Regions from separate parts of the Pseudomonas sp. ZS1P83 genome, predicted to be linked through region 3. Evidence: predicted binding sites of a transcription regulator. Region 3 holds the regulator's gene; each other region holds the start of a gene.

The links. The regulator sigma-54, encoded in region 3, starts transcription at its own class of promoters, with help from an activator protein. The targets are predictions, from matches to a motif close to ANTGGCATNNANNTTGCTNT.
Region 1: the regulator sigma-54 is predicted to act here: its motif matches at 7,150-7,169, upstream of glnK (P-II family nitrogen regulator).
Region 2: the regulator sigma-54 is predicted to act here: its motif matches at 3,064-3,083, upstream of glnA (glutamate--ammonia ligase).

Annotation. Positions count from the first base shown of each region.
Region 1 covers NZ_CM142706.1:5,648,739-5,658,947, reverse strand. The annotation lists gene lysA (diaminopimelate decarboxylase) at 1-822, shown strand, start outside; gene dapF (diaminopimelate epimerase) at 827-1,657, shown strand; gene ACYZT0_RS26515 (DUF484 family protein) at 1,671-2,396, shown strand; gene xerC (tyrosine recombinase XerC) at 2,399-3,298, shown strand; gene ACYZT0_RS26505 (HAD family hydrolase) at 3,295-3,999, shown strand; gene sutA (transcriptional regulator SutA) at 4,167-4,487, opposite strand; gene ACYZT0_RS26495 (secondary thiamine-phosphate synthase enzyme YjbQ) at 4,590-5,015, opposite strand; gene ACYZT0_RS26490 (ammonium transporter) at 5,231-6,568, opposite strand; gene glnK (P-II family nitrogen regulator) at 6,604-6,942, opposite strand; gene ACYZT0_RS26480 (accessory factor UbiK family protein) at 7,362-7,622, shown strand; gene ACYZT0_RS26475 (BRO-N domain-containing protein) at 8,061-8,582, shown strand; gene ACYZT0_RS26470 (HigA family addiction module antitoxin) at 8,587-8,850, opposite strand; gene ACYZT0_RS26465 (YifB family Mg chelatase-like AAA ATPase) at 9,163-10,209, shown strand, end outside.
Region 2 covers NZ_CM142706.1:5,092,146-5,102,354, forward strand. The annotation lists gene typA (translational GTPase TypA) at 1-1,254, opposite strand, end outside; gene thiI (tRNA uracil 4-sulfurtransferase ThiI) at 1,394-2,848, opposite strand; gene glnA (glutamate--ammonia ligase) at 3,180-4,586, shown strand; gene ACYZT0_RS23895 (DUF4124 domain-containing protein) at 4,791-5,306, shown strand; gene ACYZT0_RS23900 (DUF4124 domain-containing protein) at 5,303-5,923, shown strand; gene glnL (nitrogen regulation protein NR(II)) at 6,154-7,239, shown strand; gene ntrC (nitrogen regulation protein NR(I)) at 7,236-8,672, shown strand; gene ACYZT0_RS23915 (IS4 family transposase) at 8,727-9,896, opposite strand.
Region 3 covers NZ_CM142706.1:4,501,602-4,511,810, reverse strand. The annotation lists gene ACYZT0_RS21405 (carbon-nitrogen hydrolase family protein) at 40-894, shown strand; gene tldD (metalloprotease TldD) at 907-2,349, shown strand; gene yjgA (ribosome biogenesis factor YjgA) at 2,398-2,922, opposite strand; gene pmbA (metalloprotease PmbA) at 3,031-4,377, shown strand; partial or broken gene ACYZT0_RS21385 (FagA protein) at 4,490-4,570, shown strand; partial or broken gene ACYZT0_RS21380 (ZIP family metal transporter) at 4,562-5,078, shown strand; gene ACYZT0_RS21375 (HPr family phosphocarrier protein) at 5,087-5,362, opposite strand; gene rapZ (RNase adapter RapZ) at 5,378-6,235, opposite strand; gene ptsN (PTS IIA-like nitrogen regulatory protein PtsN) at 6,238-6,702, opposite strand; gene hpf (ribosome hibernation-promoting factor, HPF/YfiA family) at 6,715-7,023, opposite strand; gene ACYZT0_RS21355 (RNA polymerase factor sigma-54) at 7,097-8,590, opposite strand; gene lptB (LPS export ABC transporter ATP-binding protein) at 8,774-9,499, opposite strand; gene lptA (lipopolysaccharide transport periplasmic protein LptA) at 9,499-10,047, opposite strand; gene lptC (LPS export ABC transporter periplasmic protein LptC) at 10,034-10,209, opposite strand, start outside.

The sequences.
Region 1 (10,209 bases), 1.1 Mb from region 3:
CGTGCGCCGATCTCGCTGCGCGTGAACCCGGATGTCGACGCCGGTACCCACCCGTACATTTCCACCGGTCTTAAAGAAAACAAGTTCGGCATCGCCATCGCCGACGCCGAAGACGTGTACATCCGTGCCGCCCAACTGCCTAACCTGGAAGTCGTCGGCGTCGATTGTCACATCGGTTCGCAACTGACCACGCTGCCGCCGTTCATCGATGCCCTCGACCGCCTGCTGGGCCTGGTCGACCGTCTCGGCGATTGCGGCATTTACCTGCGCCACATCGATCTCGGTGGTGGTTTGGGCGTGCGTTATCGCGATGAAGAGCCGCCATTGGCTGCCGACTACATCAAAGCCGTGCGCGAGCGCCTCGACGGTCGTGACCTGGCGCTGGTGTTCGAGCCGGGCCGCTTTATCGTCGCCAACGCCGGCGTGTTGCTGACCCAGGTCGAGTACCTCAAGCACACTGAACACAAAGACTTCGCCATCGTCGACGCGGCCATGAACGACCTGATCCGCCCGGCGCTGTACCAGGCCTGGATGGACGTCACTGCCGTGCGCCCGCGCAATACCGCTGCCCGTGCCTACGACATCGTCGGGCCGATCTGCGAGACCGGCGACTTCCTGGCCAAGGACCGTCAGTTGGCCCTGGAAGAAGGCGATCTGCTGGCCGTGCATTCGGCCGGTGCCTACGGGTTTGTCATGAGTTCCAACTACAACACCCGCGGTCGTGCTGCTGAAGTGTTGGTGGACGGTGATCAGGCATTTGAAGTGCGTCGCCGTGAGACGGTAGCCGAGTTGTTTGCTGGCGAAAGCCTGCTGCCGGAGTAAAACCATGCTGCTGCGTTTTACCAAGATGCACGGCCTGGGCAATGACTTCATGGTCCTCGACCTGGTCAGCCAGCATGCGCACATCCTGCCCAAACACGCCAAGCAATGGGGCGATCGGCATACGGGTATCGGTTTCGACCAGTTGCTGATCGTCGAAGCGCCCAGCAACCCGGATGTGGATTTTCGCTATCGGATCTTCAACGCCGATGGCTCCGAAGTGGAACAGTGCGGCAACGGTGCGCGCTGCTTCGCGCGCTTCGTGCTCGACAAGCGCCTGACCGCGAAACGGCTGATCCGCGTCGAAACCAAAAGTGGCATCATCGAACTGGATATCCGCAGCGACGGGCAGATCGGTGTCAACATGGGCGCACCGCGCCTGGTACCGGCCGACATTCCGTTCGACACGCCGGAACAGGCCCTGAGTTATCAGGTTGACGTCGACGGCACTGCGGTCGAACTGGCCGCCGTGTCCATGGGCAACCCCCATGCCGTGCTGCGGGTCAGCGATATCAACAACGCGCCGGTGCATGAACTGGGGCCGAAAATCGAAAACCATCCGCGCTTCCCGGCGAGGGTCAATGTCGGTTTTCTCCAGGTCATCGACCGCAACCGTGCGCAGTTGCGCGTCTGGGAACGCGGGGCCGGGGAAACCCAGGCGTGCGGAACCGGCGCTTGCGCTGCCGCAGTGGCCGCGATCAGCCAGGGGTGGATGGATTCGCCGCTATTGATCGACCTGCCCGGCGGGCGTTTGTCCATTGAATGGGCAGGCCCTGGCCAACCGGTCATGATGACCGGCCCGGCAGTCCGCGTATATGAAGGACAAGTGCGTCTTTGAGTGAGCTAAATCCATGACCGACAAGCCCCTGGTTCCCGCCCTGCAGCCCGACGAATCCCCTTCCGAAAGCCTTGAGGCGGCGGCGATTGCCGCGTACCTGGAGGCTCATCCGGATTTCTTCGTCGAGCATGAAGAACTGCTCGCGACCTTGCGCATTCCGCACCAGCGTGGCGACACCATTTCGCTGGTCGAACGCCAGATGACCATCCTGCGCGACCGCAATATCGAGTTGCGTCATCGCCTCTCGCACTTGATGGACGTGGCCCGCGACAACGACCGCCTCTTCGACAAGACCCGCCGCCTGATTCTCGCGCTGATGGACGCCACCAGCCTGGAAGATGTGGTGATCAGCGTCGAAGACAGTCTGCGCCAGGACTTCCAGGTGCCCTTCGTCAGCCTGATTCTGTTGGGTGACAATCCCATGCCGGTGGGCCGTTGGGTGACTCATGCCGACGCGCAAACCGCCATCGGCGGTTTGCTCTCTGAAGATAAAAGCGTCAGCGGCAGCCTGCGTGAACACGAACTGGACTTCCTGTTTGGCGAAGAACAGCGCAAGCAGATTGGTTCCACCGCCGTCGTCGCCATCAGCTACCAGGGCATCCACGGCGTCCTGGCCATCGCCAGCCGCGACCCGCAGCACTACAAGAGTTCGGTGGGCACGCTGTTCCTCAGTTACATCGCCGAAGTGATGGGCCGCGTGCTGCCGCGGGTCAACAGCTCCCTGCGCTCGGTACGCTGACCATGGAACGGCAACTGGACGCTTACTGCGAACACTTGCGCAGTGAGCGACAGGTGTCGCCCCATACGCTGTACGCCTACCGCCGCGACCTCGACAAAGTGCTGGGCTGGTGTGTTAAACAGAACATCAGCAGTTGGGCGGCCCTGGATATCCAGCGCCTGCGCAGCCTGATCGCACGCCTGCATTCACAGGGTCAATCGTCCCGCAGCCTGGCGCGGTTGCTGTCGGCAGTACGTGGGCTCTATCACTACCTGAACCGCGAAGGCCTTTGCGATCACGACCCGGCCAACGGCCTGGCGCCGCCGAAGGGCGAACGTCGGCTGCCAAAAACCCTCGACACCGACCGCGCACTGCAACTGCTTGAGGGCGCGGTGGAAGATGATTTCCTGGCGCGTCGGGATCAGGCGATTCTGGAGCTGTTCTATTCCTCAGGCTTGCGGCTGTCGGAACTGACCGGGCTCAATCTGGATCAGCTGGACTTGGCCGATGGCATGGTTCAAGTGCTCGGCAAGGGCAGCAAGACCCGACTGCTGCCGGTCGGCAAGAAAGCACGCGAAGCGCTGGAGTTGTGGCTGCCACTACGGTCCATGACCAACCCGGCGGACGACGCGGTGTTTGTCAGCCAGCAAGGCCGGCGCCTTGGCCCACGGGCGATTCAGGTGCGGGTTAAAGCCGCTGGCGAGCGCGAATTGGGACAGAACCTGCATCCGCACATGCTGCGACACTCCTTCGCCAGCCATTTGCTGGAGTCCTCCCAGGACTTGCGGGCGGTTCAGGAATTACTCGGTCACTCGGACATCAAAACCACTCAGATCTACACCCACCTGGACTTCCAGCACCTGGCGACGGTTTACGACAGCGCCCATCCAAGGGCCAAACGCATCAAAGGCGATGAGTCATGAGAATCCAATTGATCACCTTCGACCTTGACGACACCCTGTGGGACACCGCCCCGGTGATCGTCAGCGCCGAAGCCGTATTGCGTGAATGGCTGACCGAGCATGCACCGAATCTGGGCGCCGTGCCGGTAGAGCATTTGTGGGCGATTCGCGAGCGGATCCTCAGCAGCGAACCCAGCCTCAAGCACCGCATCAGCGCCCTGCGCCGCCGAGTCTTGTTCCACGCGCTGGAAGAGGCCGGTTACGACCAGGGTCAGGCCTCAGACCTGGCCGATCAGAGTTTTGAGGTGTTTCTGCATGCTCGGCATCAGCTGGAAATCTTCCCGGAGGTGCAACCGACCCTGGAGGCTCTGGCCAATCACTACGCTCTCGGCGTGGTCACCAACGGCAATGCCGATGTGCGCCGGTTAGGGCTGGCAGATTACTTCAAGTTTGCCTTGTGCGCCGAAGACATCGGCATCGGCAAGCCGGATGCGCGACTGTTTCATGAGGCGTTGCAACGGGGTGGTGCGACGGCTGAAACGGCCGTGCATATCGGCGATCATCCGGGTGACGATATTGCCGGCGCCCAGCAGGCGGGATTGCGGGCGATCTGGTTTAACCCGGCGGGCAAGGTGTGGGAAGCGCAGAAGGCGCCGGATGCCGAGATTCGCAGTTTGACCGAGTTGCCGGCGTTGTTGGCGCGGTGGAATGCGGCTTCGTAGCGGCTTCGAAATCGCCTTCGCGGGCAAGCCTCGCTCCTACAGGATTTACATCGATCACATACCCTGTAGGAGCGAGGCTTGCCCGCGAAGCTTTTGGCCTCTTTATCCACGCCCATGAAAAAGCCCGCAGCGACGGCGGGCTTTTTCAGCAAGCAAGCTGCAGGCGCTTAGATAGGCCGGCTGCCGTACTTGTTGTCAGGCTTCTTGGGAGGATCGGCGACCACATTGGCCTCCACTTCCTGCACCCTCCCGCCTTTGGCCAGGAACTCTTCCATGGCTCGCGCCAGAGCATCACGCTCCTTGTTTTTCGCTTCGACGCTCGGCAGCTCATCGACCGATACCGCTGCCTTGGCTTTGCCTTTGGCGGTCGGAACGGGCGCTTCACCGCCATCGTCTTCAGCGACGTCGTCCGTCGCTGCTTCCAGACCTTCTTCGGTTTCGTCGTCGCCTACTTCGAGGTCGTCGTTTTCCAGATCATCGTCGCTCATGTTCTACCTCATGACTTGCGAAAAGCAGATTAGTTATAGCCCAGCTTCGCCATCTGTCGACGACTGCTGGAAAAAATTCAACCGCCATTGGTGACCAACGGCTTATGCCCCTTCACCGTGCACGGTGGCGAGGACTTTACGGGCACCGCCATGATCACGGTGCTCGCCCAGATAAACGCCTTGCCAGGTTCCCAGCGCCAGTCGGCCTGCCGAAATCGGCAAACTGAGCTGACAGCCAAGTACGCTGGCCTTGAAGTGCGCCGGGAGGTCGTCCAGGCCTTCGTCGTTATGCTCATAGCCGTCTGCTCCTTGTGGGATCAGACGATTGAAAAATCGTTCGAAGTCGCGACGTACCGCCGGATCGGCGTTCTCGTTGATGGTCAACGACGCCGAGGTATGCTGCAGCCACAAATGCAACAGACCGACCCGACACGCCATGATTTCAGGCAGGCCGGCGAGTAATTCGTCCGTTACCAGATGAAAGCCCCGGGGCCTCGCCCGCAGGGTAATCAGAGTCTGTTGCCACATACAGTTCTCCGCACGTTCGGGGCGCATTCTAGCGCGCTCAGGGAAAAAACAAAGGCCCTAATATTCCTTCAATCATGTAAGCCATTGGCCGCAGAAAAGCGCCCGTCGTAAACGCCACTAAACGTGTACGAAAAAACCTTTCAGCAGTTCCTTCAATGACAAACTCCAGACAAAAAAATGCCCGGCAAGCCGGGCAAGTTTTTTTGTGCGCGTACTTACAAGTTGTAGCCGCGTTCGTTGTGGAGTGCCAGATCGATGCCGACCGCCTCTTCTTCCTCAGTGATACGCAGACCCATAACGGCGTCCAGGACCTTGAGGATGAGGAAGGTGGCGATCGCGGTGTAGATCACCGTAAAGCCCACGCCTTTGCACTGAATCCAGACTTGTGCGGCGATGTCGGTGACCGTGCCGAAGCCGCCCAGCGATGGTGCAGCGAAGACACCAGTCAGGATCGCGCCGAGGATACCGCCGATACCGTGTACACCGAAGGCATCCAGGGAGTCGTCATAGCCGAGTTTGCGTTTCAGGGTGGTAGCGCAGAAGAAGCACACCACGCCGGCTGCCAAACCAATGACCAGAGCGCCCATCGGACCCACGGTGCCAGCGGCTGGCGTGATTGCAACCAGACCGGCCACAACACCCGAAGCGATACCCAGAGCACTTGGTTTGCCGTGAGTGATCCACTCGGCGAACATCCAGCCCAATGCTGCGGCGGCGGTTGCAATCTGGGTCACCAGCATCGCCATACCGGCAGTGCCGTTGGCCGCAGCAGCGGAACCGGCGTTGAAGCCGAACCAGCCAACCCATAGCATTGCAGCGCCCATCAGGGTGTAACCGAGGTTGTGCGGCGCCATCGGGGTCGTCGGGAAGCCTTTGCGCTTGCCCAGTACCAGGCAGGCAATCAGACCGGCCACACCGGCGTTGATGTGCACCACGGTGCCACCGGCGAAGTCCAGCACGCCCCAATCCCACAACAGGCCGCCGTTACCGGACCAGACCATGTGCGCGATCGGTGCGTAAACCAGGGTGAACCAGACGCCCATGAAGATCAGCATGGCGGAGAACTTCATCCGCTCGGCGAAGGCGCCGACGATCAGTGCAGGGGTGATGATGGCGAACGTCATCTGGAAGGTGATGAACACCGCTTCAGGGAACAGAGCCGCAGGGCCGGTCAGGCTCGCTGGCGTGACACCGGCGAGGAAGGCCTTGCCCATGCCTCCGAAGAACGAGTTGAAGTTGATGACGCCCTGTTCCATGCCGGTGGTGTCGAACGCGATGCTGTAGCCATAAATGACCCACAGAATGCTGATCAGACCGGTAATGGCAAAGCACTGCATCATCACGCTAAGAATGTTTTTGGAGCGAACCATGCCGCCGTAGAACAGCGCGAGGCCGGGAATGGTCATGAACAGCACAAGGGCTGTCGAGGTCATCATCCAGGCAGTGTCGCCGGAGTTAAGGACTGGGGCCGCCACTTCGTCTGCCGCCATGGCCAGGCCGGGCATTACGAGGGACAACAGGGCTCCTAGCCCTGCGAATTTACGCAGAGTCATTTTGTTTTCTCCTGGGGCGTTGGGTTTGTGGCGGCTTAGATTGCGTCGGTATCGGTTTCGCCGGTACGGATGCGAATCGCCTGTTCCAGATTGACCACGAAGATCTTGCCGTCACCGATCTTGCCGGTGTTGGCAGCCTTGGTTATCGCCTCGATAACCCGGTCAAGATCCTTGTCGTCAATGGCGACGTCGATCTTCACCTTTGGCAGGAAATCGACCACGTATTCCGCGCCGCGATACAGCTCGGTGTGACCCTTCTGCCGACCGAAGCCTTTGACTTCAGTAACGGTAATGCCCTGCACGCCGATCTCGGACAGCGACTCGCGTACGTCGTCCAGTTTGAACGGCTTGATGATGGCAGTGACTAGCTTCATGAAAACTCTCTCCCGAATTGGTGGACTTGCCCCAGGAAAACAAACCCGACTCAAGTCTAAGCGCAGTGCCTGGCTTTGTAACGCATCGTCGGCCTTACCTGCCCGTCCGACGCCTGCTAACCACTCCGCACGAAACACTTCCCCCCGTTCCGCTTGGCGCACTGCATTCGTCACAGCGACTGCATCAGTGCATGGGTCACTACCGACTAAGCAGAAAGCTTGCCATCTCGCCAAAACCCACTGATTTCAGGCCGTTGGCCGCTGCCGCAAGCTGCTTCTCGCCCATAGCCCGACGGATACGCACAACAACAGTGCGCGGCCGTCCGTCCGCATGCGCGAAAAGCGTGCACCCCTGACTGCGAGAATGACTATAGACACTGCGTGATACACTGCCCGCCATTGTTGACAGGACATTTCCCATGCTCGCGCCCAAAGACTTCCTCGATGCCCTGAGCGGCACCGCCTCCCGCCTCTTCAGCGGCGACACCCCACTGCCGAAAAGCGAAATCGAAAGCCAGTTCAAGGCATTGCTGCAAAGCGGCTTCAGCAAGCTGGATCTGGTGAGCCGGGAAGAGTTTGATAGCCAGATGGTCGTGCTGGCACGGACGCGGGCACGGTTGGAAAGTCTTGAGGCGAAGGTGGCGGAGTTGGAAGCGAAGCTGGATCCGCCTGCCGAGTAAAAACGCATATCCCACTTTGAAACCCAATCCACTGTGGGAGCGAGCCTGCTCGCGAAAAGGTCGGAACGACCTTCAGATTTACCTGTAGGAGCTGCCGCAGGTTGCGATCTTTCGATCTTCAGCCTCGCAAAAATCCAGGCAACGTCCTACAAAAATCACACCGCCGTCCGATTGCGTCGTAAGGCCTCCAGTTTCTATGCTCATCCCCAGCTGAATGTTCAGCTCTGGGTTTGGCGACCCGGAAGACCCCGACGCACCGCGACCACATTCGACCGAGGAATTTGTTCCCATCTCGAATTATGGCGGCTATGCGTGGGAGACCTTCGGGTCTGCCGGTTTTCGGGCGTCACCGGTTCGCCAACCCGCGCATGGCTGCCACCCTTTTCGTTTGGCGACGATCAGAGGCAGTTTTCTTCATTTGATCCCGAGAATTGCACCATGGACGAAAACTATTTAATACCCCAAGTCTTCACTCGCCACAAACTCCACCTCCACGCCCTTCTAATAGAAAACCAACCCTGGTTCAGCGCCCGCGATCTCGGCCGTCTCCTGCGCCTCTACCTCGACGACCGCGCCGTCCGAAAACTAGACCCCGACCAACGCCAATCAGCGCAAATGCTCATCCACGGCAGTATCCAAAACATCCTGCTGATCAGCGAATCCGGCGTCTACGCACTACTGGTCTACCACTACTGCCCCGAATACCGAGGCTTGCGCGAATGGTTGACTCACGAAGTCGTCCCCACACTGCGAGACGTTCAGCAACACACCTCAACCGAACGCCCACAACTGAGCCTGCTCAATTGGCCGGACATGTCGTTGAGTCTGTTGCACTGGAATAACCAGCCGTGGATTCGGCTGCAGGATGTTCCGCAACTGTTGCCGACTGATGAGCAGGCACAACGTGCGGTCAACGTGCCGTGGTGGAAGAAAGCTTCGCGAGCGCTGCAGTTGCTTTAAGCACTCACCCACGCCCGATTTCGACGCAACGCAGATCGTAGGTCGATTGCAGATTCAACCAAAATTCGGGCGTGGTGTTCAGGTGGAGCGATAGCTTCTTGGCGAGGTCAGGATTGACCGCTCTGGCCTGCGCCACCAGCTCACTCACTTCAACCTCGAACATACATAACTGGCACGTAAGATCAGCCACCGTAGCGCCCAACGGCTCAAGAAACTCCTTTTCAAGGATTTCTCCGGGATGAATCGGCCGCATTCCATTAGTGTTCATTTCCCCTCCTGAGGGCTTAATCTGCTGCGATCATAATCAGCGCGCTCTAGCACACAAGAGCGCCCTCGCACTTTCGCCGACGTCCTTCATGTATCTCGGCACAGTCCTACAAAAACCAGCTTCCATGTAGCGGATTGCACTCGATATCAGCTCCGACGTAACCTTTGTAGCAGCTGGCGCAGCCTGCGTTCAGCTGCTAAAGGTCGTGCGCTCCAGCAACATCTTGCGAAGGTTTCCCTCCTCTCCGGCCTGACTCCACGACTACCCTTCAAAAAACCGCAGGAAGCGGTCTCGTCAGCTCAAGGAATGATCATGTCTCTGGCCATCGTCCACAGCCGCGCCCAGATTGGCGTGGAGGCGCCCGTCGTCACCGTAGAAGTTCATCTGGCCAACGGCTTGCCATCGCTGACAATGGTCGGTTTACCTGAAGCGGCAGTGAAGGAAAGCAAGGATCGAGTACGCAGTGCGATCATCAACTCAGGCCTGCAATTTCCAGCACGCCGCATCACCTTGAATCTTGCGCCCGCCGACTTACCAAAAGACGGCGGACGCTTCGATCTGGCGATTGCCCTTGGGATTTTGGCGGCCAGCGTGCAGGTGCCGACGTTGACGCTGGATGACGTGGAGTGTCTGGGAGAGCTGGCGCTCTCAGGCGCCGTGCGGGCAGTTCGGGGGGTGTTGCCAGCAGCGCTGGCAGCACGCAAGGCCGGTCGCTCGTTGATGGTGCCCCGGGCGAATGCCGAGGAAGCGTGCCTGGCATCAGGGTTGAAGGTGATTGCGGTAGATCATCTGCTGGAAGCGGTTGCGCATTTCAATGGCCACACGCCGGTTGAGCCCTATGTCTCCAACGGGCTGCTCTACGCCAACAAGCCCTATCCCGATTTGAATGAGGTGCAGGGCCAACTCGCGGCCAAGCGTGCGTTGCTGATTGCGGCGGCAGGAGCTCATAACCTGTTGTTCAGCGGTCCACCGGGAACAGGAAAAACCCTGTTGGCGAGCCGTTTACCTGGGCTTTTACCGCCACTGGCGGAGAGCGAGGCGCTGGAAGTAGCGGCGATTCAATCGGTCGCTAGCTGCGTGCCGCTGAGCCATTGGCCGCAGCGACCGTTTCGCCAGCCCCATCACTCCGCCTCAGGTGCGGCGCTGGTAGGCGGCGGTTCGAAACCGCAACCCGGCGAAATCACTCTCGCCCACCATGGCGTTCTATTTCTGGACGAGCTGCCGGAGTTTGATCGCAAAGTATTGGAGGTTTTGAGAGAGCCACTGGAGTCCGGGCACATCGTGATTGCCCGCGCCCGTGACCGCGTACGATTCCCGGCGCGATTCCAATTGGTTGCCGCGATGAACCCCTGCCCCTGT
Region 2 (10,209 bases), 590 kb from region 3:
CTGTTCCATGATCGCGCCCTGGGATACTTCCGGCAGGTCGATGGTCACGTTTTCGTACGGTTCGTGCTTGACGCCGTCAACCATGCGGATGATCACTTCCGGACGACCAACACCCATTTCGAAGCCTTCGCGACGCATGGTTTCGATCAGTACCGAGAGGTGCAGCTCACCACGGCCGGAGACTTTGAACTTGTCGGCGGTGTCGCCCTCTTCAACGCGCAGAGCAACGTTGAACAGCAGTTCCTTGTCCAGACGTTCCTTGATGTTACGGCTGGTGACGAACTTGCCTTCTTTACCGCAGAAAGGTGAGTCGTTTACCTGGAAGGTCATGGAAACGGTTGGTTCGTCAACGGTCAGCGGCTTCATCGCTTCAACATTCAGTGGGTCGCACAGAGTGTCGGAGATGAACAGCTGGTCGAAGCCGCTGATGCAGACGATGTCGCCGGCAGCTGCTTCTTCAACGTCGATACGGTGCAGACCGTGGTGACCCATCAACTTCAGGATACGACCGTTACGCTTCTTGCCGTCAATGTCGATAGCCACAACTTGAGTGTTCGGCTTGACGCGACCACGAGCGATACGGCCAACGCCGATAACACCCAGGAAGCTGTTGTAGTCCAGAGCCGAGATTTGCATCTGGAACGGACCGTCACGGTCAACCTGTGGAGCAGGGACGTGGTCAACGATGGCCTGATACAGCGGGGTCATGTCTTCCGCCATGGCGGTGTGTTCCAGACCGGCAATGCCGTTCAAGGCCGAAGCGTAGACGACTTTGAAGTCCAGTTGTTCTTCGGTAGCACCCAAATTGTCGAACAGGTCGAAGATCTGATCCAGAACCCAGTCCGGACGCGCGCCTGGACGGTCAACCTTGTTGATCACCACGATTGGACGCAGGCCGGCTTCGAAAGCCTTCTTGGTCACGAAACGGGTTTGCGGCATAGGGCCGTCTTGAGCGTCAACCAGCAGCAGAACGGAGTCAACCATCGACATTACGCGTTCAACTTCGCCGCCGAAGTCGGCGTGGCCCGGGGTATCCACGATGTTGATGTGGTAGCCGTTCCAGTTGATGGCGGTGTTTTTCGCCAGAATGGTAATACCGCGCTCTTTCTCCTGGTCGTTGGAGTCCATCACGCGCTCGTCGTTGAGCTCGTTGCGCTCCAGGGTGCCGGATTGACGCAAGAGTTTGTCTACCAGGGTGGTCTTACCATGGTCAACGTGAGCAATGATGGCGATGTTGCGTAGATTTTCGATCACTTGTGTATCTCGATCAGAGGATTCGGTGTGCTGACAGGTCGTGGCAGCGATTAACAGTAGAGTCAGGCCTTGCCGTTACAGCTTGACGGCGGCGTCGGGGGGCCGGTGACGCAGGCCACAGGCATACAGCCCCGGGCTCTTAGCTCGGTCGATAAACGCGCACATTGGCATGCCCCTCACTGAGCAAATGGTGGGCATGCAGGCGACTCATCACGCCTTTGTCGCAATACAGCAGGTACTGGCGAGTAGGGTCCAGTTCCTTGAAACGAGCGTTCAATGCATAAAACGGCATCGCTTGTACCTCGATGCCAGCCAAGCCCAGCGGGTCATCTTCAGCGGCATCCGGGTGACGGATGTCGATAACGATCTGACCGGCCAGCGCTTCGCTGACTTCTTCAATCTGCAAGTCCTGGCCCAATTCGTCGATCACGCGATCGATCGGCACCAGCTTGGCGTTCTCGAGCGCACGCTCAAGCACTGCCATGTCGAACTGTTGTTCTTCGTACTCCACGCGCGGACGCTTGGCGTGGGTCTTGGGGTTCACCGAGATGACCCCGCAGTATTCCGGCATGTGCTTGGCGAAGTCGGCAGTACCGATTTCGTTGGCCAGGTCGATGATGTCCTGCTTGTGACTGGCGATCAGCGGACGCAAGACCAGCTTGTCGGTCACGCAGTCGATCACGGACAGGTTCGGCAGCGTCTGGCTCGACACCTGGGAAATCGCTTCGCCGGTAACCAGCGCATCGATGTCCAACCGATCGGCAATACGGGAAGCAGCGCGCAACATCATACGCTTCAAAACTACGCCCATATGACTGTTATCGACTTTACTGAGAATTTCTCCCAGTACTTCCTCGAACGGCACACTCACAAATAACACGCGTTGGGAGCTGCCGTACTTCTTCCAGATGAAGTGCGCGACTTCCATAACGCCCAGTTCATGGGCCCGTCCGCCCAGATTGAAAAAGCAAAAATGGCTCATCAGTCCGCGGCGCATGATCTGGTAAGCGGCGACGGTGGAATCGAAACCGCCAGACATCAGCACAAGTGTCTGTTCCAGGGCACCCAGCGGATAACCGCCGATGCTGTTGTGCTGGCTGTGGATCACAAACAACCGTTTGTCGCGAATTTCGATACGAACTTCGATTTCCGGGTCTTTCAGCGAGATTCCGGCGGCGCCGCACTGACGACGCAGTTGGCTGCCGACGTATTTCTCGACGTCCATTGAGCTGAATTCGTGCTTGCCGGCACGCTTGCAGCGCACCGAAAAAATCTTCCCGGCCAACGCCTCACCGAAGTGCTGCTTGCACTTGGCAACGATGTCGTCGAAGTCGCCCAGCGGGTATTCGTCGACCTGCAGGAAATGCGCGATGCCCGGCATGCAGCTCAGGCGCTCGGTCATCTCCTTCAGGGCTTTGGGCTCGCTGACGCGCGTTTCCAGCTCGAGATTGTCCCACACACCGTTTACCACCACAGCCGGGTCCAGATCGCGGAGCACGGTACGGATGTTTTTGGCCAACTGGCGGATGAAACGCATCCGTACCGGGCGGCTTTTGATGGTGATCTCGGGGAAGACTTTTACGATTAGTTTCATGAAAACAGCGCGCGCTGGGCCAGCCGAAAAAGGGGGGCGCGGATTATAGCGGAAATTGCTCAAGGTTTAACCAGTTAATGTGCAGAAGGTTTTGCGTGCACCAAAACAGGTCATTTGTTGAATTTAACGCTACATTACGGGGCGCCATTTCCAGGTCTGCGCTGCTTTGTTCCTTTAGTAAGCGTGATATTGGGGCATAAAACCCATGGTGGGGCACTGGCATGCAATTTGCTCCCTTGTGAGGCAGGTTGCCTTGGCAGAGTATTCGCGCCGGCATCACCCACATTCTAAGGGCATCCACTACTAAGCCCGAAGCCACCCGGAGGACACTATGTCGAAGTCGGTTCAACTCATCAAAGATCATGACGTCAAGTGGATTGATCTGCGCTTCACGGACACCAAAGGCACTCAGCACCACGTGACCATGCCGGCTCGCGACGCGCTGGATGAAGCTTTCTTCGAAGAAGGCAAAATGTTCGACGGCTCCTCCATTGCTGGCTGGAAAGGCATCGAAGCTTCCGACATGATCCTGATGCCGGACGACAGCACTGCCGTTCTCGACCCGTTCACCGAAGAGCCAACCCTGATCCTGGTTTGCGACGTGATCGAGCCGTCGACCATGCAAGGCTACGACCGTGACCCACGTGCGATCGCCAAGCGTGCCGAGGAATACCTGAAGTCGACCGGTATCGGTGACACCGTATTTGTGGGTCCAGAGCCTGAATTCTTCATCTTCGACGAAGTGAAGTTCAAGTCCGACATCTCCGGCTCCATGTTCAAGATCTACTCCGAACAAGGTTCGTGGATGTCCGACCAGGACGTGGAAGGCGGCAACAAAGGCCACCGTCCAGGCGTCAAAGGCGGCTACTTCCCGGTTCCGCCATTCGACCATGACCACGAAATCCGTACCTCCATGTGCAACGCCATGGAAGAAATGGGCCTGATCATCGAAGTTCACCACCACGAAGTGGCGACTGCCGGCCAGAACGAAATCGGTGTGAAGTTCAACACCCTGGTTGCCAAGGCTGATGAAGTTCAGACCCTGAAGTACTGCGTACACAACGTTGCTGATGCATACGGCCGCACCGCGACCTTCATGCCTAAGCCTCTGTACGGCGACAACGGTTCGGGTATGCACGTTCACCTGTCCATCGCCAAAGATGGCAAGAACACCTTCGCTGGCGAAGGCTATGCCGGCCTGTCCGACACCGCCCTGTACTTCATCGGCGGCATCATCAAGCACGGTAAGGCCCTGAACGGCTTCACCAACCCGTCGACCAACTCCTACAAGCGTCTGGTCCCAGGTTTCGAAGCGCCAGTCATGCTCGCCTACTCGGCTCGTAACCGTTCCGCTTCGATCCGTATTCCTTACGTGTCCAGCCCTCGCGCTCGCCGTATCGAAGCTCGCTTCCCGGATCCGGCTGCCAACCCGTACCTGGCCTTCTCTGCCCTGGTAATGGCCGGCCTGGACGGTATCCAGAACAAGATTCACCCTGGCGATGCTGCTGACAAAAACCTGTATGACCTGCCGCCTGAAGAGGCGAAAGAGATCCCACAAGTTTGCGGCAGTCTGAAAGAAGCCCTGGAAGAGCTGGACAAAGGTCGTGCGTTCCTGACCAAAGGCGGCGTTTTCAGCGACGACTTCATCGACGCTTACATCGCCCTGAAAAGCGAAGAAGAAATCAAAGTACGTACCTTCGTACACCCACTGGAATACGAGCTGTACTACAGCTGCTAATCCGGTAGCGCTGCGGCACGCGGCGTGACAAAAAGAGGCCTCCTTCGGGAGGCCTTTTTTGTGGGCGGTCGTTCCCCTGATCGCTCCCACGCTGTGCGTGGGAACGATCACTGTGCGAAAGTAATGGCGAAATGTTTACGGCTAGGACCAACCGCCGCCCCTGACCTATGCTGCAATCCAACGCTTTCGTTTCTGGTCGATTTTATGGGTCGTGGTTTTCTATTCATCTTGCTGCTGATCGCCCTGCCCGCCGCAGCGCAGATCTATAAGTACACCGATGCCGACGGCAACACCGCCTACAGCAATCAACCGCCCGACGGTGTTAACGCTCAACCGGTCGAATTGCCTCCGCTCAACAGTGTGGAAAGCCAGCCGCCGGGCGCACCTGCACCGCCTGCCGAAGCCAACGGCCGTGAGCAACCTCGCAGCGCCTACGAGGTACTGGAACTGACCGGCCTGCCCACCGAGGAGGCGTTACGCGCCAACAACGGCACTTTCACCGTCAGCGTACTGATCAAGCCACGCCTGCAAGGCCCGCATCTGTTGAGGTTGTTGCTGGATGACCAGCCCTACGGCCAACCGAGCAACGTTCCGATCCTGCAACTGGTGAACGTCGATCGCGGCGAACACAGCCTCGCTGTGCAGGTGATCGATGGGAAAAACCTGGTGCAGCAAAGTCCCGCCGTGACGTTCACCGTGCAACGGGTGCATAAGCCATGAGGGTGTGGCTGCTGATCACCTGCTTGATCGCCCTGCCGGTGACGGCCGAGGTTTTCACCTACGTCGACGCTCAGGGCAATCGGGTCTACACCGACCAGCCAGGGTCCGGCAACGCCAAGCGCGTGCCGCTGGCGACGAGCAATCGCATGTCCGCCAACCCAACCGGTGCTGCGCCGATGACAGCCCCGAAGAAAGCCGAAGCCAAACCGCTTTTCCACTACGACATGCTCCGCGTACTGGTGCCGGAACCAGATGCCACAGTGCGCAGCAGCGCTGGCGAGATTATTGTCAGCGTCACCAGCGAACCCGGCCTGCAACGGGGCCATCGCTACCGATTGCTACTGGACGGCCAACCCACTGCAGACCCCGGCCCAAGCCCGGTATTCGCCCTGAGCAACATCGATCGCGGCAGCCATAACCTCTCTGTGGAAATCCTCGACGAGCAGGGCCGCATCGTTGAGCGCACAGCCAACCAGCCGTTCCACCTGCTGCGCATCTCCCTCGCGCAGAAGCGCCAGGTCAAACCCTGCGCCCTCGCCGATTACGGCCAACGGCCAGAATGCCCGCTCAAAGACAAACCCATCGAGCCAAAAAATACCTTCCTGCGTTTCTTCTAACGCCGCTCCGCTTTACGCACTATATTGGTGCAATAGGCTGCACCGTACCCACATCCCAACCCATATTGGTTCAAAAGTACCCGCCAAAACCGGCAGAACGCCACGCAAGCGAGCGTCAAACGCCCGTTTCAGGCCTTAAACGCTTCTTTTCGGAGCCTTGGTTTGGTTTTTGCATTTTCCTTGTATCAGCGCTTGATTCTTGCGCACGCTCCGCTCCAAAAGAGGTCCTGATGACCATTAGCGACGCACTACACCGCTTGCTACTCGACAACCTGACCACCGCAACCATTCTGCTCGACGCCGAACTGCGCCTCGAGTACATGAACCCGGCAGCGGAGATGCTCCTGGCCATCAGCGGTCAGCGCAGCCATGGGCAGTTCATCAGCGAGCTGTTCACCGAATCCACCGAGGCGCTGAACTCCCTGCGCCAGGCGGTCGAGCAGGCCCACCCGTTCACCAAGCGCGAAGCGATGCTCACCGCCCTTACCGGCCAGACCCTGACCGTCGATTATGCGGTCACGCCGATTCTCGCCAACGGCGCCACCATGCTGCTGCTGGAAGTCCACCCACGCGACCGCTTGCTGCGCATCACCAAGGAAGAAGCGCAGCTGTCGAAGCAGGAAACCAGCAAGATGCTGGTGCGCGGCCTCGCTCACGAAATCAAGAATCCTCTTGGCGGAATACGCGGCGCGGCGCAATTGCTCGCTCGCGAACTGCCAGAAGAAAGCCTGCGCGACTACACCAACGTGATCATTGAAGAGGCCGACCGCCTGCGCAATCTGGTCGATCGCATGCTCGGCTCCAACAAATTGCCGTCGCTGGCGATGTGCAACGTCCACGAAGTGCTCGAACGCGTCTGTCATCTGGTGGAAGCCGAAAGTCAGGGCTGCATCACGTTAGTGCGCGACTACGACCCCAGCATTCCAGACGTGTTGATCGACCGCGAACAAATGATTCAGGCCGTGCTGAACATTGTGCGCAATGCGATGCAAGCCATCAGCAGCCAGAACGAGCTGCGCCTTGGCCGCATCAGCCTGCGTACCCGCGCCATGCGCCAGTTCACCATCGGCCACGTGCGCCATCGCCTGGTGACCAAGATCGAAATCATCGACAACGGCCCGGGCATTCCCGCGGGGTTGCAGGAAACCATCTTCTTTCCCATGGTCAGCGGCCGTCCGGACGGTACCGGTCTGGGCCTGGCCATAACCCAGAACATCATCAGCCAGCACCAGGGCCTGATCGAATGTGACAGCCATCCAGGCCACACCACCTTCTCGATCTTTCTGCCACTGGAACAAGGAGCCACATCGACATGAGCCGTAGTGAAACCGTGTGGATCGTCGATGACGACCGTTCTATCCGTTGGGTCCTGGAAAAAGCCTTGCAGCAAGAAGGCATGACCACACAAAGCTTCGACAGCGCCGATGGCGTGATGAGCCGCCTGGCGCGCCAGCAGCCGGACGTGATCATCTCCGACATCCGCATGCCGGGTGCCAGCGGTCTGGACCTTCTGGCGCGGATTCGCGAACAACACCCACGGCTGCCGGTCATCATCATGACCGCTCACTCCGATCTGGACAGCGCTGTCGCATCCTATCAGGGCGGCGCGTTTGAATACCTGCCCAAGCCGTTCGACGTTGATGAAGCAGTTTCTTTGGTCAAGCGCGCCAACCAGCACGCTCAGGAACAGCAAGGCCTGGAAGTCCCGGTTGCCCTGACCCGCACCCCGGAAATCATCGGTGAAGCGCCGGCAATGCAGGAAGTGTTTCGCGCCATCGGGCGCTTGAGCCACTCCAACATCACCGTGCTGATCAACGGCGAATCCGGTACCGGTAAAGAGCTCGTGGCCCATGCTCTGCACCGTCATAGCCCGCGCGCGGCTTCGCCGTTCATTGCGCTGAACATGGCGGCGATCCCGAAAGACCTGATGGAATCCGAGCTGTTCGGCCATGAGAAAGGCGCATTCACTGGCGCGGCCAACCTGCGTCGCGGGCGCTTTGAACAGGCCGACGGCGGTACGCTGTTCCTCGATGAAATCGGCGACATGCCGGCAGATACCCAAACTCGTTTGCTGCGGGTATTGGCCGATGGCGAGTTCTACCGCGTCGGCGGTCATGTGCCGGTGAAGGTCGATGTGCGAATCATCGCCGCGACTCACCAGAATCTGGAAACCCTGGTGCACGCCGGGAAGTTCCGTGAGGACTTGTTCCACCGCCTCAACGTGATCCGCATCCATATTCCACGGCTGTCGGACCGCCGCGAAGATATCCCGACCCTGGCCAAGCACTTCCTCAGCCGCGCCGCGCAAGAACTGGCGGTGGAACCCAAGCTGCTGAAAAGTGAAACCGAGGAATACCTGAAGAACCTGCCGTGGGGCGGGAACGTGCGTCAGCTGGAGAACACCTGCCGCTGGATCACGGTGATGGCTTCGGGTCGCGAAGTGCACATCAGCGACCTGCCGCCGGAGCTGCTGAACCTGCCGCAGGATTCAGCGCCGGTGACCAACTGGGAGCAAGCGCTGCGCCAGTGGGCTGATCAGGCGCTGGCCCGTGGTCAGTCGAACCTGCTCGACAGCGCCGTGCCGGCCTTCGAGCGGATCATGATCGAGACCGCTCTCAAACACACCGCCGGCCGCCGCCGCGATGCCGCCGTTTTGCTGGGCTGGGGGCGTAATACCCTGACTCGCAAGATCAAGGAATTGGGGATGAAGGTTGATGGTGGGGATGATGATGAGGGGGAAGAGGGTTAATCCTTAAGCCGATCGTTCCCACGCTCTGCGTCACTAGTGTCCGGTAAACATGCTTCATAGTTGAAGGCTGCCTTGGGCAGCCTTCAACTTTTCTCGCTCCTGCCTTCGTCGATCCCTCAATACTGGGGTTCCGGGCCGTTCAAACAGGACATGAACTATGCGAACCGTCAGTTCGAACAACGAGCCGGTAAATCCTGAGCGACGATGGAGTATTTGCAGTAACAGATAGCTGATCAAGGCACTGTAAATCTGCAAACGCACCGCATTTTCGGAGTAGGCATAAAAGCGTTTGAGCTTCAGATGTTGTTTGATCCACTTGAAAAATAGCTCGATCTGCCAACGATCTTTGTACAAGGACGCGATTTCTTCAGCTGTCCTCGTGAAGTCGTTGGTCACCAGAACTAACGGCGTCGCATGCCCCTCGCGCTCAACCACGACGCGTCTTACCGACTTTTCCCAATAGTCGTTCAGGCGTTTGCCGGCCAAATGCTTTTTGCCAAACTGGACGACTTCATCGGTCATGACCGAGCTTTGCTCAGTCACGGTCGAGTGCTCATGCAGCACTTTGATATTGGCGTTTTTCTTCAGGCGGGTGACGAAAAAAGCACCTTTGGTCTGCAACTCGTGCCACCAGTTGTAATCGCAGTAGCCCTTGTCGAAAACATACGTCATGCCGGTCTGGATCGGCATTTCCAGTGCATCGCTCAGGTCGTTGACGTTGGCAGGCGTAATGTTCACGTACACCGGGGCCAGCTGCGCCAGATCCAGCCCGACATGCACTTTGAGGCCTTGGGTGATGCGGGTTTTCGTCGCGGCTGTCCAGCCATCGAAGTGAGGTCCGCGCAAGGTGATCGACGTGGAGTCAATCAGGCTAACCATGGCCCCGACCTCCTTGCGCTGCTGGCGGCTGACGGCGCTCATCAGGTACCCACAAAGGTCCTGTAATGGCCGGTAGTCACGCTTGTTCAAGGCATCGGACATTGTCGAGCGGGCAATAGGGCCGGCATTAAGATGGTAGCTATGCGGGCCGAAATTTTCGGAGATAGTCGCCAAGGATCGCAGGCTTGAGGCTCGGGTCAAATGGCCGCTGATCAGTGTCACCAGCAATTGCCAGGTCGTGCAGCGTTTGACGTAGCGATCAGCTTGGTGTGTTTCGATGGATTGCTGGAAAAACTGGCGCGGGATCGCACTGAGTAGTTGGCTTAAACGGGTGCTGGAAAACATAAGTCAAAATCGAGTCTGAAAAAACCGATTATGCCTCACAGCCGCCAACAGCAAGAGGGAGCAAGCTCCCCCCTCGTTTTTTACCGGACACTAGTGACGCTCTGCGTGGGAATGCAGCCCGGGACGCTCGCGTCCCTGCCGAAGCGGACGCAGAGCGTCCATTGAGGCGTTCCCACGCGGGAGCGTGGGAACGATCATCGCCCCTCCGTGCACCGCCGCAATGCACCGTGAACCGCAATCGCGCACGGTATCTACTCTAAAATCCTCGATTCATCCGCAACAAAATTCGAACAGAAAAAACACGAAAGCCCTG
Region 3 (10,209 bases):
AGCCTGCGTCGGTGTACAGATTTCAAGTAAGGAAAGGCCATGTCTTTTGCGGTGATTCAAATGGTCAGCCAGAGCGATGTGCTGGCCAATCTGGCCCAGGCCCGTCGACTGCTCGAGCAGGCGGCGGCCGGTGGTGCGCAACTCGCCGTTCTGCCGGAAAACTTCGCCGCCATGGGCCGTCGCGACGTTGCCGACATTGGCCGCGCCGAAGCGTTGGGCGAAGGCCCGATCCTGCCATGGTTGAAACAGACCGCCCGCGACCTCAAGTTATGGATAGTGGCCGGCACGTTGCCGTTGCCGCCGGCAGACCAGCCGATGGCGAAGGTGCATGCCTGCTCGCTACTGGTGAATGACTACGGCGAAACCGTTGCACGGTATGACAAGTTGCACCTCTTCGACGTCGATGTGGCGGACAATCGCGGGCGTTATCGCGAATCCGATGACTATGCTTATGGCAGCGGGGTGGTGGTGGCGAACACGCCCGTCGGTCGAGTCGGGCTGACCGTGTGTTACGACCTGCGTTTCCCGGAGCTGTACAGCGAATTACGCGTTGCCGGTGCGGAGTTGATTACCGCACCGTCGGCCTTTACCGCGGTGACCGGCGCGGCGCATTGGGATGTATTGATTCGCGCGCGGGCCATCGAAACTCAATGTTATGTGCTCGCGGCCGCTCAGGGTGGAACCCATCTGGGGCCGCGAGAAACCTGGGGTCATGCGGCAATCATCGACCCGTGGGGGCGTGTGTTGGCGCAACAGGACCAAGGCGAGGCCGTGCTGCTGGCCGAACGCGATAGCAGCGAACAGGCGTCCATCAGGGCGCGGATGCCGGTGTCCAGTCACCGGCGCTTTTTCTCGCAGGGCGCCCCGCGACCTGCCTCAGAACGACGAATTTAAGGCGTAAAGCATATGAGCGAGTTGTTGTCCTCAGTCAGTGAACACCTCCTGGCGCCCGGCGGCGTAACGATCGAGAGCCTGCAAGGTGTGCTCGGCGATTTGGCCGGCCCGGGCATCGATGCCGCCGACCTGTATTTCCAGGGGCAGATCTCCGAGTCCTGGGCGTTGGAAGACGGGATCGTCAAGGAAGGCAGCTTCAACCTCGACCAAGGCGTCGGTGTGCGAGCGCAATCGGGTGAGAAAACCGGTTTTGCCTACAGCAATGCCATTACCCTCGAAGCCCTTGGCGCTGCTGCCCGTGCCGCGCGTTCGATCTCCCGCGCAGGGCAGAACGGCACGGTGCAAGCGTTCACCACTCAGGATGTCGCCCAGTTGTACGGGCCGGACAACCCGCTGGAAGTGATGACCCGTGCCGAGAAGGTCGACCTGCTCAAACGCATCGACGTCGCGACTCGCGCCCTCGATCCGCGTATCCAGCAAGTCACCGTGAGCATGGCCGGTGTCTGGGAGCGAATCCTCGTGGCTTCCACCGATGGCGGCCTGGCCGCTGATGTACGGCCGTTGGTGCGCTTTAACGTCAGCGTGATCGTCGAGCAGAACGGCCGCCGTGAGCGCGGCGGTCATGGCGGTGGCGGTCGTACCGATTACCGCTATTTCCTCGGCGATGACCGTGCCATGGGCTATGCCCGTGAAGCGTTGCGTCAGGCTCTGGTCAACCTCGAAGCTATCCCTGCGCCGGCCGGTACGTTACCGGTGGTGCTCGGTTCCGGCTGGTCCGGCGTGTTGCTGCACGAAGCCGTCGGCCACGGCCTGGAAGGCGACTTCAACCGCAAGGGCAGTTCGGCCTACAGCGGGCGCATGGGCGAGATGGTTGCGTCCAAACTTTGCACCATCGTCGATGACGGCACACTGGCCGGGCGTCGTGGCTCGTTGAGCGTCGACGATGAAGGCACGCCGACCGAGTGCACCACGCTGATCGAAAACGGCGTACTCAAAGGCTACATGCAGGACAAGCTCAACGCCCGTCTGATGGGCGTGGCCCGTACCGGTAACGGCCGTCGCGAATCCTACGCGCACCTGCCGATGCCGCGCATGACCAATACCTACATGCTGGCTGGCGAAAGCGATCCGGCAGAAATCATCGCCTCGGTGAAACGCGGCATCTACTGCGCCAACCTTGGCGGCGGTCAGGTTGACATCACCAGCGGCAAGTTCGTGTTCTCCACCAGCGAGGCGTACTTGATCGAAGACGGCAAGATTACTGCCCCGGTCAAAGGCGCGACGTTGATCGGCAACGGCCCGGAAGCCATGAGCAAGGTGTCGATGGTCGGTAACGATTTGGCGCTGGACAGCGGCGTGGGGACGTGTGGCAAAGATGGGCAGTCGGTGCCGGTGGGAGTCGGCCAGCCAACGCTGAAAATCGATGCGATCACTGTAGGTGGCACAGGATCTTGAGGAATGGAGCTTCGGGTGAACTGCAATGCAGCTCACCCGATTCGAGATTTAACGCAGACCGCGTTGAGTCTCGTCCAGCTCACGGATGTACTTGAAGATTTTACGGCTCGATGCCGGTGGCTTGTTGGTCGCCAGTTCGTGCTGGGCCTGACGGATCAGGGAGCGCAATTGCTGACGATCAGCCTCCGGGTAGTCGATGACGAACTTCTCCAGAACGCCGTCGTCGCCAGCGATCAAGCGATCGCGCCAGCGTTCCAGGCCATGGAAACGTTCGTTGTACTGCCGAGTGGAGGCATCGAGTTGATCGAGCAAAGTCAGAATGGCGTCAATGTCCTGATCGCGCATCAGTTTGCCGATGAACATAAGGTGCCGTTTACGCGCGATATTCGCGGTGTGCTTGGAAGCATCGGCCAGGGCCCGGCGCAAAGCGTCGGTCAACGGCAGTTTTGCCAGCAAGTCAGGCTTGAGTGTTGTCAGGCGCTCGCCAAGGTCAACCAGAGCATGAAGCTCGCGTTTAACCTGGGTTTTGCTTTTTTCTCCCGTATCGAGGGAGTCGTCGTAAGAATCAACCATGGTGGCAGTCCGCAAAGAAACGCCGCCATGATAACCAGTCGGGGGCCGCTTGTCCGGCCCGGTCGCTCGAAGGCCCCAGCCGAAAGCAGAATTTGAGTGGAGAACAGCATGAGTGCAGTTGAAAGCGTCGGCCCACAAGCGTTGCCGGCACTGCAAGAACAAGTCGAGCAGATCATCGCTGAAGCCAAGCGCCAGGGTGCCAGTGCCTGTGAAGTGGCGGTGTCCCTGGAGCAGGGCCTGTCGACCACGGTGCGTCAGCGTGAAGTCGAAACCGTCGAATTCCACCGCGATCAGGGTTTTGGCATCACCTTGTACGCTGGCCAGCGCAAAGGCTCGGCCAGCACGTCGGCCAGCGGTCCGGAGGCGATTCGCGAAACTGTCGCCGCCGCATTGGCCATCGCCAAGCACACTTCGGAAGACGAAGCTTCGGGCCTGGCGGATGCCGCGTTGATGGCCAAGGATCTACAGGATTTCGACCTGTTCCACCAATGGGACATCACCCCCGAGCAAGCCATCGAAATGGCTCTGAGCTGCGAAGCGGCGGCGTTTGCCACCGACAGCCGGATCAAGAACGCCGACGGCACCACCCTCAGCACCCACCAAGGCTGCCGTGTTTACGGCAACAGTCACGGTTTCATCGGCGGTTACGCGTCGACTCGTCACAGCTTGAGCTGCGTGATGATCGCCGAGGCCGACGGCCAGATGCAGCGCGATTACTGGTACGACGTGAACCGTCAGGGCACCTTGCTGGCCGACCCGGTGAGCATCGGCCAGCGTGCCGCGCAACGGGCGGCGAGCCGTCTGGGTGCGCGTCCGGTGCCGACCTGCGAAGTGCCGGTGCTGTTTTCCGCGGAACTGGCCGGTGGTTTGTTTGGCAGTTTCCTCTCGGCGATTTCTGGCGGCAGTCTGTATCGCAAATCGTCGTTCCTTGAAGGCACGCTGGGGCAGAAGTTGTTCCCGGAATGGCTGACCCTCGATGAGCGTCCGCACTTGATGCGTGCGATGGGCAGTTCTGCGTTCGATGGCGACGGTTTGGCGACCTACGCTAAACCGTTCGTCGAAAAAGGCGAGTTGGTGTCATACATTCTCGGCACGTACTCCGGCCGTAAGCTCGGGATGCCGAGCACCGCCAATGCCGGCGGGGTGCACAACCTGTTCGTCACCCATGGCGACGAAGACCAGGCAGCCTTGCTGCGACGCATGGGTCGCGGCCTGCTGGTCACAGAATTGATGGGCCAGGGCCTGAACATGGTCACTGGCGATTACTCCCGTGGCGCGGCGGGTTACTGGGTCGAAAATGGGGAAATCCAGTTTGCGGTCCAGGAAGTGACCATCGCTGGCAACATGCGTGACATGTTCAAACAGATCGTTGCGGTGGGTAATGACCTGGAATTGCGCAGCAACATTCGCACAGGTTCGGTGCTGATCGAACGGATGACGGTAGCGGGTAGCTAACGCTTAACCGTTACGCAAAAAGGCGCGCCACCCATCGTTGGGCGGCGCGCCTTTTTTGTGCGTTGATTTTCTCGGGATTGTTTTGGTTCTCATTACCGAATGAGCCCAGATCATGAGTTCTGCCTTGCACGAGCAGCCTTACCTTGAAATCTGGCGCTGGATGAGTCGCCAGATCCGTTGCGCAATCGTTCCCGGGATCTCCGCCGCTGAAAACCTGGGGCTGACGCCTTGGGCGGCCAGCGGACTGATCAGTTTCGGCATCATGGTGGGTGCGTTCGGGCTGTTTCTGGTGGATCGAAAGGTCTCCGGAGCGAGTCCGCAAATGTGGGTCGGCACCCTGGAACGGCCCGTGATTCCACCGCGTTTCTAGTGTTTTTGTTTGCCATCATCGCGCACAACATCCCCGAAAGCAGGGCGGTTGGTGTGTCGGCGGGTGGAGGCTGTCGCGGGTCAAGACGTTCCTGATCGGTGCTGCTTCAGGGTTGGTCGAGCCGGTCTTCGCGCTGTTGTGTGCCTGGCTGGTGAGCCTGGCGGAATTGTTGTTGCCCTTGGGGTTGACACTGGCAGCCGGGGCAATGTTGCTGGTCGTCACCCATGAAGTCATTCCCGAGTCGCGCCGCAATGGTCACGACAAGCTTGCAAGTCTTGGGCTGCTGATCGGGTTTTGTTTGATGATGGTGATGGATACGGCGCTCGCCTAGGCGAGTGCTTAACCACCTTCGCCGAAGTAGTCCTTGATCAAATCCACCAAAGCCTGCAAGGCTTCGTCAGCCTGCTCACCTTCGGTACTCAGGTGAATTATTGTTCCCTTGCCGGCAGCGAGCATCATCATCGCCATGATGCTTTTTCCGTCTACCATGGACTCGGGAGTACGTCCGACCCGAATCGTGCAATCTTTGAACTCACCGGCGACGCCAACGAATTTCGCAGAAGCACGGGCATGCAAACCCAGTTTGTTGATGATTTCAATTTCCAGAGCAGGCATCGCGGTGTGAATCCTTTAGCTGAGGTCGCGGTGGCGAACCTGGACGTTCTTCAGGGTTTTTTGCAGGGCCTGACCCAGACGTTCGGTCAGGTAGACGGAGCGGTGATGTCCACCGGTGCAGCCAATGGCAATGGTGACATAAGCACGGTTGCTGGCGGCGAAGCGTGGCAGCCATTTGAGCAAGTACGTGGAAATGTCCTGGAACATCTCTTCGACATCCGGCTGCGCCGCCAGGTACTCGGCGACCGGTTGATCGAGCCCGGAATGATCGCGCAACTCCGGCTTCCAATAGGGATTGGGCAGGCAACGCACGTCGAACACCAGATCGGCGTCCACCGGCATGCCACGCTTGAAACCAAAAGACTCCACCAGAAACGCAGTACCGGGCTCCGGCTGGTTCAGCAGGCGCAGCTTGATGGTATCGCGCAGCTGATACAGGTTCAGGTTGGTGGTGTTTACTTTGAGATCGGCGAGGTCGGCAATCGGCCCGAGCAGGCTGGTTTCATCGTTGATGGCTTCGGCCAGCGAGCGATTGGCATTGCTCAGAGGGTGGCGCCGGCGGGTTTCCGAGAAGCGTTTGAGCAAGGTTTCTTCATCGGCGTCCAGATAAAGCACATCGCACTGGATATGCCGGCTGCGCACTTCTTCCAGCAGTTCGGGAAACCGCGACAAGTGACTTGGCAAGTTACGCGCATCGATGGATACGGCAACCAGCGGTTGTGCCAGCTCGGTGTGAATCAACGCGCGTTCGGCCAGTTCCGGCAGCAGGCCGGCGGGAAGGTTGTCGATGCAGTAGTAGCCGTTGTCCTCGAGAACATCGAGCGCGGTACTTTTACCTGAGCCGGAGCGGCCACTGACGATGATCAAACGCATGATTACTGACCGTTTTGCTCGTCCAGGACGACCTGATACAAGGCTTCATTGCTCGGGGCGCTGCGCAGTTTTTCGCGCACTTCCTTGCGATCGAGCATGCTGGCGATCTGGCGCAGTAGCTCCAGGTGCGCATCGGTGGCGGCTTGCGGGACCAGCAGAACGAACAGCAGGTCAACCGGGGCGCCGTCGATGGCGTCGAAATCGATGGGGGCATCAAGGTGCATCAAGGCACTGATGGGCGAGTTGCAGCCCTTCAGGCGACAGTGGGGAATGGCGATGCCGTTGCCAAAACCGGTGGAACCGAGTTTTTCACGGGCAATCAGAGCCTCGAAGACATCTTGCATCTCCAGATCCGGCACTTCTTTATGGATAAGGTTGGCAATTTGCTCGAGGGCTTTCTTTTTACTGCCGCCCGGCACGTTCACGAGGGAACGGCCGGGGGTCAGGATGCTTTCAAGTCGGATCATGGGTTGGGAGTGTTAACGACCGGTCGCGCCCTGGAGGAGGCTTTGGGTCTTTTCCTTATGCTTTTTGAGTTGTTTATCCAGCTTGTCAGTCAGTGCGTCGATAGCCGCGTACATATCGGTATGCTCCGCGTTTGCGACCACTTCATTGCCGGGAATATGCAGCGTGGCTTCGATTTTCTGCTTGAGCTTTTCGACCGTCATCGTGACTTGCACGTTGGTGATCTTGTCGAAATGCCTCTCTAATCGTTCGAGTTTTTCGCCGATGTAGGTGCGAAGAGGTTCGGTCACTTCCAGTTGGTGTCCACTGATGTTGACTTGCATACAGCTCTCCTTCGTTGCCAGTGCATAAAGCGGCAGGCAGAAATGCCTGCCACTGGAACGCTGTGGCGTGGCTCTACATCAACCGCTTGCGTTCGCTCGAAGGCGCGATCCCGAGGGATTCGCGGTACTTGGCGACGGTGCGGCGAGCCACCTGAATGCCTTGTGCCTCCAGTAAACCAGCGATCTTGCTGTCACTCAACGGCTTTTTCTGATTTTCCGCGGCAACCAGTTTTTTGATGATCGCGCGGATCGCTGTAGACGAGCATTCACCGCCCTCAGAGGTGCTGACGTGACTTGAGAAAAAGTATTTCAGTTCATATATGCCCCGTGGGGTATGCATGAATTTCTGCGTGGTCACCCGAGAAATCGTCGACTCGTGCATGCCCACCGCTTCGGCGATGTCATGCAGGACCAGCGGTTTCATGGCTTCGTCGCCGTATTCAAGAAAGCCGCGCTGATGCTCGACGATCTGAGTGGCTACTTTCATCAGGGTTTCGTTGCGGCTTTGCAGGCTTTTGATGAACCAGCGGGCCTCTTGCAACTGATTGCGCATGAAGGTGTTGTCGGCGCTGGTGTCGGCGCGGCGTACGAAACCGGCGTATTGAGCATTGACCCGCAGTCGCGGCACGGATTCCTGGTTCAGTTCCACCAGCCAGCGCTCGTTGTCCTTGCGTACGATCACGTCGGGAACGACGTATTCGGCTTCGCCGGACTCGATTTGCGAGCCTGGGCGCGGGTTGAGGCTCTGGACCAGTTCAATCACTTGGCGCAGCTCATCTTCCTTGAGCTTCATGCGACGCATCAGCTGGCTGTAATCGCGGCTGCCGAGCAGGTCGATGTAATCGGTGACCAGGCGTTTGGCTTCGACCAGCCAAGGAGTCTTGGCGGACAACTGACGCAGTTGCAGCAGCAGGCATTCGCCCAGGTTACGGGCGCCGATGCCAGCGGGTTCGAATTGCTGGATGCGGTGCAGGACAGCTTCGATTTCGTCCAGTTCGATGTCCAGTTCCGGATCGAAGGCTTCGAGAATCTCCTCGAGGGTTTCGTCCAGGTAGCCCTGATTGTTGATGCAGTCGATCAGGGTCACGGCAATCAGGCGATCAGTGTCGGACATCGGTGCCAGGTTCAGTTGCCACAGCAAGTGGCTTTGCAGGCTTTCGCCGGCCGATGTACGGGTGGTGAAATCCCACTCGTCGTCATCGTTGCTCGGCAGGCTGCTGGCGCTGGTCTGGTAGACGTCTTCCCACGCGGTATCGACGGGCAGTTCGTTGGGAATGCGCTCGTTCCAGTCGCCTTCCTCGAGGTTGTCCACCGTCGGGGCGGTTTCCTGGTAGGAGGGTTCAGAAACGTCGGCGTTGGGTGGCTGTTCCGCTTTGTCGGCCAAGGGGTCAGCGTTATCGAAGTCGTCGCCTTCTTCCTGGCGTTCGAGCATCGGATTGGACTCCAGGGCCTCCTGGATTTCCTGTTGCAGGTCCAGGGTCGACAATTGGAGCAGGCGGATGGCCTGTTGCAGCTGCGGTGTCATCGTCAGCTGCTGGCCCATTCTCAAGACTAGCGATGGTTTCATGGCAGGGGCTTAACACCTTATTCGCCGGCGCACATGCGCCATCCACTACAGGACGCCGGAGCGCCAAACATAAGCAAATTATATGCCTGAAACCGCAACGTTTGCCTAGAGCGCTGTAACAATAAAAAAGTATTCATTTTTATCGAGACGAGCACTCGATCGACTAGCCAGGCACCTCAGTGCTTACAAGCGGAACTCATGACCCAGATACACTTCCTTGACCAGGTCGTTGGCCAGGATGGTGGCAGAGTCACCTTCGGCTATCAGCTGGCCATCGTTGACGATGTAGGCGGTTTCGCAGATATCCAGGGTTTCACGGACGTTGTGGTCAGTGATCAGCACACCAATGCCCTTGGCCTTGAGGTGATAGATGATCTGCTTGATGTCGCCCACCGAAATCGGGTCCACACCGGCGAATGGTTCGTCGAGGAGAATGAATTTCGGGTTGGTGGCCAGTGCCCTGGCGATTTCCACGCGGCGGCGTTCACCGCCGGACAGACTCATGCCGAGGTTGTCGCGGATGTGGCTGATGTGGAATTCCTGCAATAGGCTTTCCAACTCCTTGCGACGACTGTTCTTGTCGAGCTCCTTGCGGGTCTCGAGGATTGCCATGATGTTGTCGGCTACCGAGAGTTTGCGGAAGATCGATGCTTCTTGCGGAAGATAGCCAATACCGGCCTTAGCACGACCGTGCATAGGCTGGTGGCTGACATCCAGATCGTCAATCAGTACGCGGCCCTGGTCGGCTTGTACCAGACCGACAATCATGTAGAAACAGGTGGTCTTGCCGGCGCCGTTGGGGCCTAGCAGGCCGACGATCTGACCGCTGTCGATCGACAGGCTGACGTCACGCACGACCTGACGGCTCTTGTAGCTCTTCGCCAAATGCTGAGCTTTCAGAGTTGCCATTACTGGGCCTTTTGCTCGTCGGTTTTCTTCTTCGGCTGGATCACCATGTCGATGCGCGGACGCGCCTCGGTGACCTTGTTGCCGGTGGCGCGACCGGCGCTCGCGAGCTTTTTGACCGTGTCGTAGACGATTTTCTCGCCTTGGGTGACGTTGTTGTCCTTATCGATGACTTTGGCGCGATCGATCAGCACGACGCGGTTTTGCGCAGCGTGGTACTGGATCGTTACCCCGTAACCCTGAACCGGCTTGGTATCGCCCGCAGTTTGCAGTTGCTCGAAGTAGGCGAGGTTGCCCACCGAAGTCATCACGTCGATGTCGCCAGTCGGGGTGCGGGTGATGGTTACGGTGTTGCCGGTAACCTTCAACGAGCCCTGAGTAATGATCACGTCACCTTTATAGGTGGCGATGCCGTTCTTGTCGTCCAGCTGGGCGTCGTCGGCCTGGATGCGGATAGGCTGCTCTTGATCGTTCGGCAGAGCCCAGGCGCTCACGCTTCCCAGTGCTGCGCCCAGACTGAGCAAAATAGGGAGGGTTTTAACGAGCCTCATACTGTCCTCTTACGTTAGATAGCAGGTGTATCCTGCTTTCTTTCAAATACGCTTTCATTCCCTTGCCAGTCGACACACCACCAGCGCCGTCGATTCTAACGGGTTGCTCGGTCTGCGCATATTGCTGCTGCGGGAACACTGTCATGCGGGTGGTGGTAATCA